3 regions of the Mycetohabitans sp. B46 genome follow, and region 1 is predicted to be linked to each of the others. Evidence: predicted binding sites of a transcription regulator. Region 1 holds the regulator's gene; each other region holds the start of a gene.

Region 1 (5,893 bases):
ATTTGAGTTTAAGGATTTATTTTTTAATTTGGATTGCGAGAAATTGGCGCATAAACCTTCTTGATCAGTGTTTAACCCACCGATCGCTTCTCCTTCGGAGGGAACGATGCTTTCAGTACCCCCCGGATGTCGTCGGGCGGAAAAAAAGCGCTGAACGGCTTGAACGCCAGGTACCACTGAATCAGTACCTAAAACTTCATTGGCGAGCTGATCAGAGGGGAGATCTGGTTGCTTTATCTCTGCCTTGATCTGGTTTAACAGAGCTAAATTTTTTTGCATCATCCACCTAATGTATATTGATTCAAAGCGGAAAGTACAACATGACAATGAATAATGCTATTAAGAATAACAAACTCAATCTATATTACCACCACGTTGCAGTCAAGCTGACCTTACTTCTGAGCAGAGCACCAAGGATCAGGGCGTAGAAAAGCCACAGCTTGCGCAGGGTCGTCCGTAGTTTGTGGCCGGCGCCGCACAGGACCGCATGATGGCATCGCCCAGCGTACCTTTGAGCCAGTTTTGGTAGAGCTTGCTGTCTGCTTTCATATGGCCGATGACTGGCTCGATTGCGCTGCATCGCCGAACCTTCAACTAGGCAGCGCGTTACGGCTATCTGCCGGGTGCTTTAGTGCGTGAGGCACCGCCAGAGCAACATGCGCATGAGATTTTGTTGCTCGAACCCACCCTTGAGCGCTGCCGCCTGCGCAGTGCTAATTAGTGGCGCTCGCCAGACCAGATGACGCGCCTGTGGGTCCGGCCGGTTGTGAGTGCGTTTCTCACGAGTAGGTCGAGGTCGTTGATCAATGCGCGCGCCAGCGTCAGGCGCCGTTTCATGCCGCCCGTGACACGGGAGTGAGCCTTTTTCGAGCCATGCGAATTTGAGCAGCGAGGGCGCTCGCGCATTAGCCGTGCGCGCCAGAATGACGAAGTATCGCTAAGCATGTGCAGATTTTTGATGACGGGAAGTCCGGATCGAGAGCGCTAAGTTGCGGCACACCACCCCTTGCACGCACGGGCCCGCCGAGATCGTGAATGGTGCCGGCATTCGACGATGCCATGTCGAGCAACATACGCAACGTGGTCATCTTGCCGACGCTGTTTGATCTCAGTAACCCGTAGCACCGCCTTTTTTGGCAATAAACGACAGAGCATTGACGATCGCCTTATTTGTATAGGCTTTTTTGACGCCGGTAAATTCAATTTTGTGTTCGGGCATCGGGGAAAGAGCCGGCATAGAGGTCGATCATGGTAATCAATTCCTGGATTCGCGTTTTCCCGCATTTTTGTGGATTCCGGCGGTCGAAAATGCACTTTCAGCGCGCAGACGCATGTACTGGCCGTCGTGAACATGCGCTCGAGCATTGGGCAAAGTGCGGGCCTGATGACCGACGTGGCGTGTGGGCAAGTTTTAGCAGGCGGCGCGAAACATCCTGCAGGAAGGGGGGGATTGGCTCAAAGAACGGAGCCTGAGCGTGCATGGCCATTTCGCGTTGGGCAAGCCGATCGACGAAATGGCTCAGTGCGCGTCGCATGTGCAGACGGACCGCGTCGTGGTCACCCATCGTGTGCGCACCGGCTTTGGCCCGCTGGTGGAGGGGCCCAAAGAATATGCAGTTGCTGGACCGCGCTCGCTGCAACATTCTGGTTGCTGTCTCGAGCGCGGGCAAAGCGGATGGCGCCGAGTTATCCACCGCCGCAGCTACGGAAAGGGCCCGACTCATCGCGCTACGGGGTGGGCTTGTATAGGGCCTGCCGCGTGTCACAATGGCCCGCATCATGAACCATTGAATTTGACCCCGACAAGTTGCCAGCCGAAGACGCCGGTGCGGTGAAAAATCGCCGCATACGGCGGCTCCTTCGGACCAGCGCGGTATCGGACCACGAACTCGTTGATGCCGCGATAGCCGGCGCTCACTTGAGCGCCGCCGCTTACGGATGTGCCGGCCGGGGGCTGCTGGCCGCTTGGTGCACTGGAACCGGCGGAGCCCGAGGTAGCCGACACGGCTGTGCCGCGTGTCGCACCGGCTTGCGGAGCCCGCACCGGGCCCGGCGGTGCCGTGTCGCTCGCCACATCGCGTGGAGGCATGCCGGCCAGTAACGCGGCTACGCCGTCTGGCGTCGCATAAACTTCGACAATGGGCGCAATCAATGCGGAACCGACCATCGTGCCGACACTGGCGACTGCCTGCGCCAGCGGCGAATCATCGATATGCGCGCTGACCGCGCGCCTGATTCGTGCATTGAGTTCCTGTTTCAGGCTGGCGCGCAATGCAGGGTAGTCAACGTATCGATTGACCGTCTCGGCGTCGCGCGCATCGGCTGCCTGCTCCAGGCGGTGCAGGACGATATAAGGCGACGCGTAGCTGAGCATGCCTGCCACCACGCTAGCCAGCGCCACCCCTGCGGCGACAAGACGCTTGAATGAGGTCGATGTCATATGCGCAGTTGTAGCGCGAGTAAATTAATCCAGCAAACCGTGGGCAACCCCAATCTCCTCTGCCGCGATATACCGGTCGATCATGCTGCAAACCGCATCGATATGGCCCACTAGCACCACGCGCGACGCACTGCGATAGACGCGCACCGGATCGTCCTCCCGCCATGGGCGGCGACGGGCCGGTTCACTCTGAGGTACGCTGTGGCGCAGCGGCACGCGTGCGAAAGCTGGTAGGCAGGATGGCAATTCCATGTACTCCCGCACGACGTGTGCCACGCCATCGTGCGTGGGTGCGGTCGGGCGCTGTGCCAGCGTCGCGCCGCCCATCAGCAGACCGAACGAAGTGGCGGGGTGAGACGATGCACCGCATGGCACGAGGCTTCGCAGATGACGCAGGCGCCCGAACGCGCGTAACGGAAACAGGCGGGCAAGTCGTTTCATCGGTTTCTCCATATCGGTATTTAGTACGCATTAGGACGGATCAAGCCGACCGCGATGCCTTCCAGTTCAAAATCTTCTTGTCCCGGGCTCACGATGATGTTCTCGTAATCCGGATTTTCCGCGATCAATTCGATGCCATTTACCAGCCGATGGAAGCGCTTGACCGTCACGTCGTCGCCCAGCCGCGCCACCACAATCTGGCCTTCTTGCACGTCGTGCTGTTTCTGTACGGCCAGCAGGTCTCCGTCGAAGATGCCCGCGTCGCGCATCGACATCCCGCGCACTTTCAGAAGATAGTCGGGCCGGCTTGCAAACAGCGCTGGATCGCATGCGTAATGCTGCGCGATATGCTCCTGAGCCAGGATGGGACTGCCGGCCGCGACACGACCGACCAGCGGCAGCGACAACTGCATGACCGCTGGATGTGGCAGCGTGTACGGGTGCGGTTCGTCTTCCGTTGACAGCAACCGGATCCCGCGTGATGCTCCCGCCGCCAGTTCGATCACCCCTTTGCGCGCCAGCGCGCGCAAGTGCTCTTCGGCCGAGTTGGCCGAGCTGAAGCCGAGTTCTGCAGCGATCTCGGCGCGCGTCGGCGGAAAGCCGGTGCGCTCAATCGCGCGGCGGATCAAGTCGTAGACCTGCTGCTGACGGGTGGTGAGTTTAGTCATGAGGTTACTGTATGGATGAACAGGTCCCTGTATTTTTATACAGTATTCACAGTATTTCAAGTGCTACTTGAACGCGCTGTCCGTTTTGAACGCACTGTCCGTTCGCTCGTGGCATAAGTTGTTGGCGCGTCGTCCGGTGTCTTACGACTTTTGAATATAAAAGCATAAGGAACGATTATTTTTGATAATGAAATGCGTTCGTTAGACTTGGCCGGTCCTCACGACATCCACGGGCATCCAAATGAGCGAACAGGTAACGGGGCGGGCGCGGCAGCGCGCCAGTGCATCAGTGTGGCGGCGACTGGCCGCGGCATGGGTGCTGACGGGCGGCCTCGTGGCCAGTGGCGCGGCCGTCGCGGATAGGACGCTACTCAATGTGTCGTACGACCCGACGCGGGAGTTGTACCAGGACATGAATCAGGCGTTCGCAAAGGAATGGAAGGCCAAGACCGGCGAGACCGTATCGTTCAGGCAGTCGCACGGCGGCTCGGGCGCGCAGGCGCGCTCGGTCATCGATGGCTTGCAGGCGGACGTCGTCACGTTGGCGCTGGCCTACGATATCGACGCGATCGCCAAGCAGGGGTGGATTGACGCGGATTGGCAAAAACGCTTGCCGGACCTCGTGTTCGTTGTGCGCAAGGGCAATCCGAAACGGATCAAGGACTGGGACGATCTAGTCAAGCCGGGTGTGTCCATCGTCACGCCGAACCCAAAGACCTCCGGTGGCGCGCGCTGGAACTATCTGGCCGCATGGGCGTACGCGTTGCACCAGCCGGGTGGCAGTGAGCAACAAGCGCGTGAGTTCGTCGCAAAGCTGTACAGGAATGTCGGTGTGCTCGATTCAGGCGCGCGGGGCGCGACTACCAGCTTCGTGCAGCGCGGCATCGGCGACGTGCTGGTCGGCTGGGAAAACGAGGCATTTCTGTCGCTCAAAAAGTTCGGGCCCGACAAATTTGAGATCGTCATGCCATCGGTTAGCATTCTGGCCGAACCGCCGGTCGCGTGGGTCGACAAGGTGGTGGACCGACGCGGCACGCGCAAGCTCGCGCAGGCTTATCTGAACTTCCTGTACACCGAGCAGAGCCAGCAGATCGCGGCGAAGCACTTCTATCGGCCGCGCTCGAACAAGGTGCCCGAAGCGCTGATCCGGCAGTTCCCGAAGCTCAAGTTGTACACGGTCAACGATACATTCGGCGGATGGGCGAAGGCTCAAAAAGTACATTTTGCCGACGGTGGAGTATTCGATTCGATTTATCAGCCACAGTAAGCCGACGATGGCTGCCAGGCGGGGGTCCGCGGCCTGAGAGGGCCGCCGGCGTAAGCTGAGCCCGGATCCCCTGGGTCTGGCGCGAGCGATGCTTGGAGGCGAGTAGCAGGCATGAGTCGTTTTTATTTTCGCCAGCCCAGTGCGTTGCCCGGGTTCGGTGTCACGCTCGGTATCACGGTGGCGTACTTGGGCCTAGTGGTGCTGGTCCCGCTCGCCGCGACTTTCTTGAAGACGACGACATTGACGTGGCCCGAGTTTGCGCGTGCCGTCGCGTCGCCGCGCGTGCTGGCCTCGTACCGGCTCACGTTCTGCGCGTCGCTGGGCGCCGCGCTGCTCAATGCGGTATTCGGCTTTCTCATAGCATGGGTGCTGGCGCGGTATGAGTTTCCGTTCAAGCGGCTCGTCGATGCGGTGATCGATCTGCCGTTTGCTTTGCCCACCGCGGTCGCCGGCATTGCGCTGGCCGCCGTCTATTCGGGTAACGGCTGGGTCGGCTCGCTGCTCGCTGCGCTCGGCATCAAGGTGGCGTTCACGCCGCTCGGGGTGCTGGTCGCGCTGACCTTCATTGGCTTGCCGTTCGTGGTCCGCACCGTTCAGCCGGTGCTGGAGGACTTCGAGCGTGAGCAGGAGGAGGCCGCTGCCTGCCTCGGTGCGACGTGCTGGCTGACCTTTCTCCGCGTGGTCCTGCCGTCGTTGCTGCCCGCGCTGCTGACAGGTTTTGCGCTCGCGTTCGCGCGTGCGCTCGGCGAATATGGCTCGGTGATTTTTATTGCGGGCAATATGCCAATGAAGTCTGAAATCACATCTTTGTTGATCATCACGAAGCTGGAGCAGTACGACTATGCGGGAGCGGCGGCACTGGCCGTCGTGATGCTGCTCGTATCATTCGTGCTGCTGCTGGCGATCAACGCGCTGCAATGGGGGCTGCAGCGGCGCACGTCTAGTACGCACCGCGCGCCGCCACTCGGCCTCGCACCGTCCGTGGTCACGGCTGGAGAGGGGCGATGAGTCAGCAAGCCACTCAATCGGCGGTCGCAATCGGCGCTAGCGTACAGCCAAAGCGGGCACCGCATGTGG
Region 2 (5,893 bases), on a different contig from region 1:
GCTGGCCAGCACGAAACGCTGGGAAAGGCAACTGTAAACCGTGCAGCATTGCATCGCGCGCGGTGCGGTGTGCCCGTTCCTGAGCCGCCCAGTCAATAAAGCGTGCACATTGCTGCTCGAACGCCGCTTTCAACGCAGCGGCACTTGCCGTCTCGGTCAGCACGGTTTCGTGCCCAGTCGTGATGTCGTAATACACGAGTGCGAGTTCGATCGACGGCACGTGCGCCTGCTGACAGAACAGCCAGCCGTACACCCGCAACTGCGCCCAATGCAGCGCGCGGTGATTGTCCGGCATCGCGTCCAGTTCGCCGCGATACGTCTTGATTTCCTCGAGTCGACCCCGTTGCGGATCGTAGCCGTCCGCGCGACCGCGCACCGTCAGTTCCCGATACTCGCCCGTGACGCTGATTTCCGTTTGGTAGTCCGCATGGCGGCGGCTCGCAACGACGCGATGGCCGATCCTGCCCTCCTCGGCGCTGGGAGACGGCGTGAACCGCAGGTCCAGGTCGCCTTGCTTCGCCGTGAATTCGCACAATGCGCGCACGGCAATCACATAGCGCATCACACCGTCCACTGCGCTGGCGCGCTGACGCCGTCCGAGATCACATTGTCGAGTGTGGCGGGCGCCGCCGGCATGCTATCCCTGTCGTCGAGCCACCGCACGTGCGCGACGCTGACCGGCAGCCCCTTTTCGTGTGCGTAGGCGAGCCAGCGCAACTGATTATCCTGCAACCGGTCGCCGGGCCCTTTCACCTCGATTAGTTCATATGAACGCACGGCCGGCACGAATCGGACCAAATCCGGAAATCCAGAACGGTTCTGCGAGACGTCCCACAGCAACCGCTCGAACCATAGCTTCAGGTGGGCGGCCGGCATGCAGTCCAGCGCGAGCGTCAACAATGCGGGGTCAAATACGCCCCAGGCCACGAACGGCGATTGGATTCCAGCCTTCGCGACAAAATTATCCTCGATCGTGCGTCGATAGCGACCATCGTCGAGCTGTTGCAGGCAGGCATCGAACAGCGCCTGACGACGCGCGACGAACGTCGGCGCGTCCAGGTCCGCTGGCCCGCGCTGAAACGGATGAAAGAACGCGCCGGGTATCGGTGCGAATATTACCTGCCAGCACAACAGGCCAAACAAGGTGTTGATCAATGCATTTTCAACATAGAACACCGGCGCCTCTGGGCGATGCAGGTGAGCGCACAATACGTGCTCGACCCGCCTCGGCGCGGCGGGCAGGGGCAAGAGCCAGTCGCTGCGCGAGATCGGCGTTGCCGATGTCTGTGTCTGTGTCTGTGTCTGTGTCTGTGTCTGTGTCTGTGTCTGTGTCTGTGTCTGTGTCTGTGTCTGTGTCTGTGTCTGGGTCTGGGTCTGGGTCTGGGTCTGGGTCTGGGTCTGGGTCTGGGTCTGGGTCTGGGTCTGGGTCTGGGTCTGGGTCTGGGTCGATGCCGATGCCGATGCCGATGCCGATGCCGATGCCGATGCCGATAAATTAGATTGTGGTGAAGGTACGCGATGCCGGCCGGATGGCTGCTCGCCACATGCCGCTTGCATCGGCAGCGGCGAGTGCTGTCGTGCGGCGCGCGGCACGCGCTGTAGCCGCGCAAGGGTACGCGCGGCACGCTGTGCCTCGACCTCGCTGACCGGCGTCCGTACGACTTGCGCAGCAAGCATCAACGCGTCGCCGCGGCGGCCGAGCGCCTCGAGCACGCGCACTCGCCGATAGCGGGCTTCCGGATATGTGCTCACCTCGTACGCATGCAGCGCGCGCGGCCAATCGCGTCGCCGTTCGCAGTGCTGGCCGATCCGAAACAATACTTTGGCGCGACGCATACCGAGCCAAGGATTCTCAGTCGGACATGCGCACGCCTGCGACAGCAATGCATCCAGCGTCGCGTCGTCAGGCGCCGCGTCCAATGCCTGACGACACGCATGCAACGAGAAGTAGGCATCGACATCTTCACGCCGTTGAAATGCACGGGACGACCCGTCCAAGCGCACGGCTTCGTAGCGGAAAACACCCAGGTCAGCCAGCACGAACTCCGACCAGTCCTGCCACAGGTTCCCGAAGAACATTAATCGAAGCCGTTCACACAGAGGCCCCAGCAGGAAGCGGACAACCTTTGCTGGCCCGTTCGGGCACCAGGCCGAATACGCCTGTTGTACACCGGGATACGCGGTGCGCAGTGCGTCAAGCAGCGCCGCCTTCGTGCCGCGCGCCGCCTTCGCCGTCTCGAAGCGGTGCTCGAGTTGGGCCTTGGTCGCCACAGTGAATAGTTCGTCAACCGACATCGGTGGATCAAGTTCGACCCAGCCTCGCGCGATCAATGGCCCGCATGCGGCAAGCGGCTCGCCGATCTCGGCATAACGCAGCTTGTCCGTGCGAAACAACGGTCCTTTGCGCATCAGCATCCGGACCAGCAGCGCGCGCGACGCGTGCGGCAACGGCTCGAACGCGTCGATAAAGGCTCGTTCTTGCTCGTCAAGCAGGTCATCGCATCGATCGCTCAACCACGCAATAGCGCGACGAAAGTTTGCGACATAGTAGAGCGGGTCCACGCCGCCGGCGGGAATCGCGTCCATCATCCAATCCTGTATAAATATACAGTACGAGATGATACCAGCGTCGGCCGCATCGGGTCACCCGCCATCACAGCAGTGTTCGTTAGCCGCCGATGATCAACCTCAGCCGCAAGGTAGCCGAACAGCGCGGCCGACAGCGCGCTGCGTCGTCGCCTCCTCGGAGACGACCAGTTTATCCTTATGGGGCGACTAGTTTGAGACTGACGAACGCGTGGTCATGCGGAAATAAATCGGACCGCTTGCACAGCGGCACAGCGGTGGGCGCAGCGTCATTGCGCCTGTCAGGCAACGGAGGATTGACGTGCGGTGCGCTGGGCAGCCGCTCGGAATGAGCGATTGTCGCCGTTTTGAGTGTGGGACGGATCGGGACTTTTCTGCATGCTGCACAGCGCCGGCACCATCGAGCTTGAAAACCCGGCCAGGGCTGGGCGTTGGCGCCGGGCAACAGCGCCAGCGCTGCCGTTGCGCTCTCGCGCATCGGCGCCCTGTCAGTGCACGACCCGTTCGAACACGAACTTGCCGTCCTCGAAGTCGACCGGGATCAGATCCTTCGGACCGAACCGGCCACCGAGGATCAGCTTGGCAATCGGATTCTCAATCTCCTGCTGGATCGTGCGCTTGAGCGGCCGCGCGCCAAACAGCGGATCGTAGCCGACCTTGCCGATGTGCTCGAGTGCCGCATCCGACACGTCCAGTTGCATGTCCATCTTCGCCAGGCGCTCGGTGAGCCGTTGCAGCTGGATCTTCGCGATCGAGCGAATATGGCTACGATCCAAGCCGTGGAAGACGACAACCTCGTCGATCCGATTCAGGAACTCGGGGCGGAAGTGCTGCTTGACCTCTTCCCAGACCGCATCGCGCACCGCCGCATGAGGCTCGCCGACCATCGACTGGATCTGCTGCGAGCCGAGATTCGACGTCATCACAATCACGGTGTTCTTGAAATCCACCGTACGGCCCTGGCCATCGGTCATGCGGCCGTCGTCGAGCACCTGCAGCAGCACGTTGAACACGTCCGAGTGCGCCTTCTCGATCTCATCGAGCAGGATCACACTGTACGGCTTGCGCCGCACGGCCTCGGTCAAGTAGCCGCCTTCCTCGTAGCCAACATAACCGGGTGGCGCACCGATCAGCCGCGCGACGCTGTGCTTTTCCATAAACTCGCTCATGTCGATGCGGATCAAGTGATCTTCGGCATCGAACAGGAATGCCGCCAGCGCCTTGCACAACTCGGTCTTGCCGACCCCCGTCGGGCCGAGGAACAGGAACGAGCCATAAGGCCGGTTCGGGTCGGCCAAACCCGCCCGCGAACGGCGAATCGCGTCAGCCACCGCACTGATCGCCTCATCCTGGCCGACCACGCGTTCATGCAGCTTCGCCTCGATCTGCAGCAACTTCTCGCGCTCGCCTTGCATCATCCGCGCGACCGGGATGCCGGTGGCGCGCGATACGACCTCGGCAATCTCCTCGGCGCCCACCTGCGTGCGCAGCAACCGCGGCTTGTCGCTCTTGGGCGTCCCGGCCTCGGCCTGCGTGACGGTCTTCAGTTGCGCCTCCAGCTGCGGCAACGTGCCGTACTGCAACTCGGCAACCTTGTCCAGCTTGCCCTCGCGCTGCAGCCGCACGATTTCCGCGCGAGTCTTGTCGATCTCTTCCTTCAAGTGCGCACCGCCCTGCACGGCGGATTTCTCCGCCGTCCAAATCTCCTCGAGATCCGCGTATTCGCGCTCGAGCCGTGCGATCTCGTCCTCGATCAACCCTAGCCGCTTCTGCGATGCCTCGTCGGTTTCCTTCTTCACCGCCTCGCGCTCGATTTTCAACTGAATCAGCCGACGGTCGAGCCGGTCCATCGCCTCGGGCTTCGAGTCAATCTCCATCTTGATCTTGGACGCCGCCTCGTCGATCAAATCAATCGCCTTGTCCGGCAGGAAACGGTCGGTGATATAGCGGTGCGACAGCTCGGCAGCCGCGACGATGGCCGGATCCGTGATCTCGACCTTGTGATGCAGCTCGTACTTTTCCTGCAACCCACGCAGAATCGCAATGGTCGCCTCGACCGACGGCTCATCAACCAGCACTTTCTGGAAGCGCCGCTCAAGCGCCGCGTCTTTTTCGATATATCGGCGGTATTCATCCAGCGTCGTCGCGCCGATGCAATGCAACTCACCGCGCGCGAGCGCTGGCTTGAGCATGTTGCCCGCGTCGATCGCGCCTTCCGCCTTGCCTGCGCCGACCATCGTGTGAATCTCGTCGATGAACACGATCGTGCGGCCCTCGTCCTTTGCAATATCGCTGAGCACCGCCTTAAGCCGCTCTTCGAATTCACCGCGATACTTGGCGCCGGCCAACAGCGCGGCCATGTCCAGCGACAGCACCCGTTTGTCTTTCAATGTCTCGGGCACCTCGCCATTGACGATGCGCTGCGCGAGACCTTCGACGATCGCGGTCTTGCCTACGCCCGGCTCGCCGATCAACACCGGGTTGTTCTTCGTGCGGCGCTGCAAGATCTGGATCGCGCGGCGGATCTCGTCGTCGCGGCCGATCACCGGGTCAAGCTTGCTGGCGCGCGCGCGCTCGGTCAGATCCACCGTGTATTTCTTCAGCGCTTCACGCTGGCTCTCGGCATCCTGGCTGTTGACCTGCGCATTGCCGCGCACCGCCGCGACGGCAGCTTCCAATGCCTTGCGGGTCAAGCCATGCTCGCGCGCGAGCCGGCCAGCGTCGCCCTTGTCATCGGCAAGCGCGAGCAGGAACATCTCGCTGGCAATATACGCGTCGCTGTACTTCTGTGCTTCCTTATCCGCCTGGTTCAACAAGCCGCTCAACTCGCGGCTCACTTGCACATTGCCATCGGTGCCCTGCACCTGCGGCAACCTTTCCAACGCCGCACCAAGCGCGGCCTGCAACGCCTGCACATGCACACCGGCGCGCGACAACAGCGAGCGGGCCGCGCCATCGGGCTGCGCGAGCAGCGCCGCGAGCACGTGCAGCGGCTCGATATATTGGTTGTCTCGCCCAACAGCAAGGCTTTGTGCGTCCGCGAGTGCTTCCTGGAACTTCGTGGTCAGTTTGTCGATCCTCATCGAGACCTCCAATCCTTGGTTGCCCCATATCTGGAGGTCCGAATGGCGCTTTTCAAGCGTCCGGGGTCAATGGGATCAAGCCTAGCGCGTATGCGAGCGGCGCGCTCGGCTGGCTCAACTCAGCCACCGTGTGCTTGTCAAGCTCGGCTAGGAACGCCTGGTGCGCCGCGACCATCACAACCTTGAGTTGACAGTACGGCTCAATGACGCACGCATGGCGGTCG
Region 3 (5,893 bases), on a different contig from region 1:
TTGGAGCGCTGTACCGCTGGCTCCAGTGGATGGCCGCCTCCACCGACGCGCTCGGCCCGGCTTTTTAGAGCGTATTAGGCACTTTTGTCAAATTTTTGACACCTCCCGGCAGCCTGTTCGCTCCCGCTATCGGAGTCGGCGAACAAAGAAGTCCTTGCGAGCCACAATCAGGCCCGCCCATGCCACGCCTGACATGCCTTGCGCGCATTTCGCGTCAATGCACATCGACAGCCTCCGTGGCCAACTGCCGTGCGCACGCGATGGCCTGCTCCATTGCCGTCACGATTTCTTCCCGTGCTGCCGCGTCGCCCACCCGCAGCGCGTAGGACGGATGCCACGTGGCGACCAGCCACGTATCGCCGAGCCGCACAGGAGCGTGCAGGTAGTCCTGCAGGTTGACGTTGCGGCGCAGGACTGCCCCTAACGCCGTGGCACCCAGCGTGACGATGACGGTCGGCCGCACCCGCGCCAGTTCTTGCTCTAGCCAATGGGCGCAAGCGTCGATCTCGCGTTGCGCTGGCGTTTTGTGCAAACGCCGCTTGCCGCGTGCAATCCATTTGAAATGCTTGACCGCATTGGTCAGGAAGACCGTGTCGCGCGGCACGCCGGCGCGGCGCAGCGCCTCGTCCAGTACTTGACCCGCGGGGCCCACGAACGCGCGGCCGGCCAAGTCCTCGTAGTCGCCTGGTTGTTCGCCGATCAGCATCATCCGGGCGGTTTCCGGGCCGTGGCCCGGCACCGGCTGGGTAGCATTGCGCCACAATTCACAGCGACGGCATTCGTCGAGCGAAGGCGGGACCGGTCGTGACGGCCCCGCGTGTCGCGCGTCCACGGCGACCCGCTTGCCTGTCATCGCGCGCACTGCGCTAGCCTGCGCCATACGACGCGCGCCACTTCGCGCGTCAGCGATCATTGCCGGTATCAGTGGTCCCTCGGGTAAGCTTTTCCAAAAGCGCACCGGCATGTGCTGGTGCAGCGCCGTTTCGTTCAACCGCGCCGGATTGAAAGTGCTTTTGTAATAGGCGAGCCACAGCGATTCGACTTCGTCGACAGCGGCACCGGCCCGTATTGCCATCGCATCGCCGGATGCGGCCGAGAACTGCAGCGTCGCGCCATCCCACAGCGCCGCGCCCTGCGGCGTGCCGATCCACCAGGACGACGCACCCATGCGGCGCGCAAAGTGTTCTGCGGCGTACGCCAACACATCGTGGTCGGGCTCGTACCAGGCCAGGTATTCCGGCATTCCAGCGTCGCCACGTCGATGAAAACGCACGTACGCGATCATATCGTGCTTGGCACGCCGCACAGACTTAACCATTGCATGCAGTCGCGCACCGTCTTCGTCTGCCGCTGACGCCACCGCCCGATCGCCATGCCACCATCGCCACAGGACTCGGTACAACAGCGCCCAGCGTTGCGGCGAACGATACAGCGCGGCGTCCTGCAGCAGCGACGCCAACGCGCTTGAGACGCTTACACGCAAGTCGGCGCTGTCGCTGTCCGTACCCCATCCTCGCGTCCGATCGTCGCATCCGGCCGGTGCGGTAGTGGGATAGTCCAGTGGCATTTGCGCTGCGCTGACGCTTGTTATCGAACCGTGCTCAACCCATGTGACGGCCTCTGGTGGCCACCCCCGCGCGAGCGCGCGCAACGCCTGGGCGCGCCAACTGGCGTAGCTGCCGTCAACGATCAGCGTGGGCGGGCACGCGCCATTCATAGCAATGCCAATTGTACGGGTGCGCGCGACAGTGCGTGCCGCAGCTGTTCCGATGGCATATCGACTCGTGCGGGCCGGTAGTCCTGCACCACGATAAACGATTTGACCTGATCCATCACGCAACGCAGGCGAATCAAATCGTGATAGCGGATTGCGCGCACGCGACGCAACTGCACCAGCCGCTTTGCATTGCGTACGCCGATGCCCGGTACGCGGGCGATCATCCATGACGGCGCACGATTCAAGTCAACTGGAAACGATTCGCGGTGCGCTAACGCCCAGGCCAGCTTGGGGTTGATGTCCAGCGGCAGGTCGTCGTCGTTTTGGAACAGTTCCTCGGCACGGAAGCCATAACCGCGCAACAGAAAATCCGCCTGATACAGCCGATGCTCGCGCAGAAGCGGCGGAGCTTGCGAAGGGAGCGCGGACGGGCTGTCCGGGATCGGGCTGAAAGCGGAGTAATACACGCGTTTCAACTGGTACGCACCGTACAGCGTTTGCGCGGTGCGTAAAATGGTGCGGTCGTTGGTATCATCGGCGCCCACGATCATTTGGGTGCTTTGCCCGGCCGGCGCGCTCAGTGGCGCATGTTTCTCGCTCTGCGCTTGTTCTCGAGCCAGGCGGATTGTTCCCATCGCGCACTTGATCGTCGACGCGTTTTTCTCGGGCGCTAATCGTTGCAGGCCGCGCTCGGTTGGCAGTTCGATGTTCACGCTAAGCCGGTCGGCATATCGGCCAGCCTCTGAGATGAGCCGCGGATCGGCGTCCGGGATCGTCTTTAAATGGATATAACCGCGAAATTGGTGCTCTTCACGCAGCGACCGTGCCACATGGACCAACTGCTCCATCGTGTAGTCGGCGCTGCGAATCACGCCGGAGCTGAGAAATAGGCCGTCGATGTAATTGCGCCGGTAGAAGTCCATCGTTAGATTGACGACTTCCTGTGGCAAAAAGCGCGCGCGCGGGACATTGCTGGAGCGCCGGTTGACACAATACTGGCAATCGTACTGGCAAAAATTGGTCAGCAAGATCTTCAGCAACGATACACACCGACCATCGGGCGTATAGCTATGACAAATTCCGGCGCCCGTGCTGGCACCTAGTCCGGCGCGCGCTCGTGCATCTCGTTCAGGCGCGCCGCTGCTGGCGCATGAGGCATCATATTTGGCCGCATCGGCCAAAATTTCGAGCTTTTTCAGCAATTCCATCGCGCTGACAATACTGTATGGATATACAGTATTATACGCCATTGCGTATGGATGGCAATCCAGGCGTTACCGTCCAGCCGGGGCCACGCGACACGCTAACCATTGGGGGTTAGCTCACTTTTTTCAGCGCATCCGCTTTGTGGATTGCAGTTTTGCCGGTACGCGCGCTTTTGACTTCGTACTGCGGGTCGCGCGCAGATGCCTTGGCAACGTGGCGGCCCGCCTTAGCGGTACCTGTCACCTTACGGGTGACGACGCCGTCCGTGCGTCCCCGCGAAGTTTGCCATTGGACTTTGTCGCCTTTGGATAAAGTGGACATACTGATCTCCCGGAAGCGCGGCGGCCGGATTGGCCCCCGACGACCGGTTATCGCGCAACAAGCGTGCCGTCCACGGCGCGTAACTGATTCGATCAATCAAATGCCAGGGCGAGGCGAGGGCCTGTCAACCTTCTTAACGACAATCTTTTGCACCGGCGCTTGCGAGGCGTGACTGCCGACGCCGGCACGAGATCCGCAACGCCCGTCCGATGCCGACGACATGCTTCTTCGCTTCACACTTGCCTGATTGAGCGTCTGATTGACGTGGGCGAGCATTTTTCTCTGGCCCGAAACCGGGCAGCGCACAGCGCGCCGAACGAAGTCACGCAGCCCCCGTGTCGTTGGCGTGAAATGGCTTTTGTTTATTGGCTCATCCCTTGCCTCTCCTTGTTGTCGTGAAAGAAGGAGGCAGTCATGCGCGCCGCGCAAAAAACGACGCTGCTAGCATGAAGCGCTCTGCTCGGGGCAGTTTGGCTAGCGCGTATGCGGTCCATCTCCCGGGACGGCTGCCCAGGGCCCGCGGCGCGTGTTCATCGGTGCAGCTAACACTGCATCGGCCTGCGGCTCAATCGGCGGCGCGCGTGAAACGCATCGCGGTTCCATCGCGCGTGATGCGCTCCCAGACCGCGCGCTTTTCATCGTCGGTCATGAACACCCAGTTCGACACCTCCGCCGCCGTCCGGCCGCAGCCTTTGCAGACTTCGTCAAATAACGTAGAGCATACGCCGATGCAAGGGCTGTCCGGCTGCGAGTGAAGGGGGGAACTCATTGATAACACGTCGACAATGAAAAGGCGAAGACGCCCATGCTAAACGATCCGTATTGGCCCGTCCATCGAGCCTGGCCCGTCTATCGAGCCGACCGTCGATGTCGGCAACTGCAATCCCGTTCGATTTTGTATGTGGCGTGCGCGATACGGCCCACCGCGCCCCTACGCGAGCCCCGCTTTGATAGCGGCCCGATATGAATTTGGCAGCGTCAGCAGATCATGAACCTTCATGAACCTGTTTGACGGCAGCAAGCCGTAACCGCTCCATCGCCACGTCGCTTGAAGCGCATCGCCCGTGCCGTTGCGTGTGAAGCGGCCCAAATCATGCGACTTCGTCGTCGGTCGTGAATACCCAATTCAACGCTTCGGCTGCGGCGTGGCCGCAGCCTTTGCAGACTTCGTCGAACAGGGTGGAACATACACCGCGATACAGGCGCCAGCAGCGGGTGAGGGCCGTGCACGGCAACGCCAGCCGCGCTGCTGTGCACAGTCCCCACCCGTGTAGCAGCATGAGCGGTGGCCCCGCGCCGCCGATGACGCCGGCAAAGCGAACGCCGCCGGGCATTGTTCACGGCGATCTTCTCAGTCCTGGTTGGCTGCTGTCACGAACCCCGCAAGTTCTTGTCCGTAGCGCACCGGCTCCTCGTAAAAGGGGCTATGTCCGCTTTCGAAGAAAAGCGACAGGCGGCTGTTTGCGTGAATCGACTTGATTCGCTCCGACATCGCAATGCGCACGAGCCGGTCATGGACGCCATGCGTCAGCAAGATCGGACCAGAATAGGCTTGAAAGACGGGCTCGAGATCGGACGTCTGCGTCTTGATAAAGCCCTCGTTCACGGCCCGTGCCGCCATGCCGTTGACGACCAGCATGCGCTGCATCTCCACTTCGGTCGGCGGCCGGTGAAAGCAGGCGGCGAGGAACTCGGCCGTGGCCGCGGTCCGTACGGCGAAATCGTGAGAAGTGGTGGTGCTGGTGAATGCATCCGCCTCTGCGGTGAGAAGATCCGGCGACAGCTTGGTGACGGCGTCGACCAGGTTGACGCCGGCAATGGCGGAGCCGCCATATTTGCGCAGATACGCGCCGGCCACGTAGCCGCCGAGCGACCAGCCCACCAGCACCGGTCGGCGAAGTTTGGCGCCGGCGATAACGGCGGCAATGTCGTCCGCCCATCGATCGGCTTCAGAATAGGCGTCGAGCGAAGTCGGCTTGTCGGAATCACCATGGCCGCGCAGATCGAAGCTGACCATGCGAAAGTGCCTTAGCGCGGGATCGGCGAACTGCTTCTCCCAGCTCAGGCGGCTCTGGCGCAGGCCGTGAATGAACAGGATCTCGGGCGCTTGGCTGTCGCCCTGGGCCTCGCCCGCCAGCATCACGCCATCGGTGGAACGCACAACGAACGGCTCGCGCGAAGGTCCAGCCATATCCGGATGGACACCCGGTTTGGCGACGAATGCAGTGGTCTTTCGAGGTGCCGCATAAGCGACTTCGGCGGCCAGGGCGGCGAGGCCGGCCGCGCCGGCGAGGAAGGTACGTCTTGAGTGGTTCATGAGTATCGCTCCATGTTGTTTAGTGATCGATATTTAACTCACTTGACTTTTCATGTCAAGGGTTGTGTAGTGTCGCTATGAAACGAGACTCAAAATCGCGGGGCGGGCGGCCTTGGAGCTTCGACCGGGAAAAGGCGGTCGACACCGCAATGCGATTGTTTTGGCGGCACGGCTATGAGGGGGTGTCGATTAGCGATCTCACGAAGGAAATCGGAATAGCCCCTCCAAGCCTCTATGCTGCCTTCGGCAGCAAGGCGCAGCTCTATCGGGAAGCGGTTAACCGCTACGAGGCGACGCTCGGAGGCTTCGATGTGGCGTCCATCCACTCGGCA

What was found. The regulator LexA, encoded in region 1, represses DNA repair genes until DNA is damaged. The targets are predictions, from matches to a motif close to ACTGTATNNNNATACAGT.
Region 2: IHE30_RS14740 (VRR-NUC domain-containing protein) is a predicted target of LexA. The motif match lies at 2,595-2,612, and genes of this name have one in related genera.
Region 3: IHE30_RS06615 (putative DNA modification/repair radical SAM protein) is a predicted target of LexA. The motif match lies at 2,938-2,955, and genes of this name have one in related genera.

The regions. Positions count from the first base shown of each region.
Region 1 is NZ_JADBGL010000014.1:32,057-37,949, forward strand. It holds gene IHE30_RS13520 (hypothetical protein) at 1-282, opposite strand, end outside; partial or broken gene IHE30_RS13525 (IS5/IS1182 family transposase) at 365-588, opposite strand; gene IHE30_RS13535 (hypothetical protein) at 1,109-1,237, opposite strand; partial or broken gene IHE30_RS13540 (universal stress protein) at 1,322-1,749, shown strand; gene IHE30_RS13545 (DUF2939 domain-containing protein) at 1,778-2,440, opposite strand; gene IHE30_RS13550 (hypothetical protein) at 2,465-2,881, opposite strand; gene lexA (transcriptional repressor LexA) at 2,902-3,549, opposite strand; gene IHE30_RS13560 (sulfate ABC transporter substrate-binding protein) at 3,791-4,816, shown strand; gene cysT (sulfate ABC transporter permease subunit CysT) at 4,928-5,824, shown strand; gene cysW (sulfate ABC transporter permease subunit CysW) at 5,821-5,893, shown strand, end outside.
Region 2 is NZ_JADBGL010000019.1:8,497-14,389, reverse strand. It holds gene IHE30_RS14745 (ATP-dependent DNA helicase) at 1-562, opposite strand, end outside; gene IHE30_RS14740 (VRR-NUC domain-containing protein) at 562-2,586, opposite strand; gene clpB (ATP-dependent chaperone ClpB) at 3,075-5,669, opposite strand; gene IHE30_RS14730 (RrF2 family transcriptional regulator) at 5,722-5,893, opposite strand, start outside.
Region 3 is NZ_JADBGL010000004.1:234,040-239,932, reverse strand. It holds gene IHE30_RS06620 (UdgX family uracil-DNA binding protein) at 215-1,717, opposite strand; gene IHE30_RS06615 (putative DNA modification/repair radical SAM protein) at 1,714-2,925, opposite strand; gene IHE30_RS06610 (DUF2945 domain-containing protein) at 3,035-3,244, opposite strand; gene IHE30_RS06605 (DUF1289 domain-containing protein) at 3,810-4,013, opposite strand; partial or broken gene IHE30_RS06600 (DUF1289 domain-containing protein) at 4,241-4,479, opposite strand; gene IHE30_RS06595 (alpha/beta fold hydrolase) at 4,596-5,561, opposite strand; gene IHE30_RS06590 (TetR/AcrR family transcriptional regulator) at 5,639-5,893, shown strand, end outside.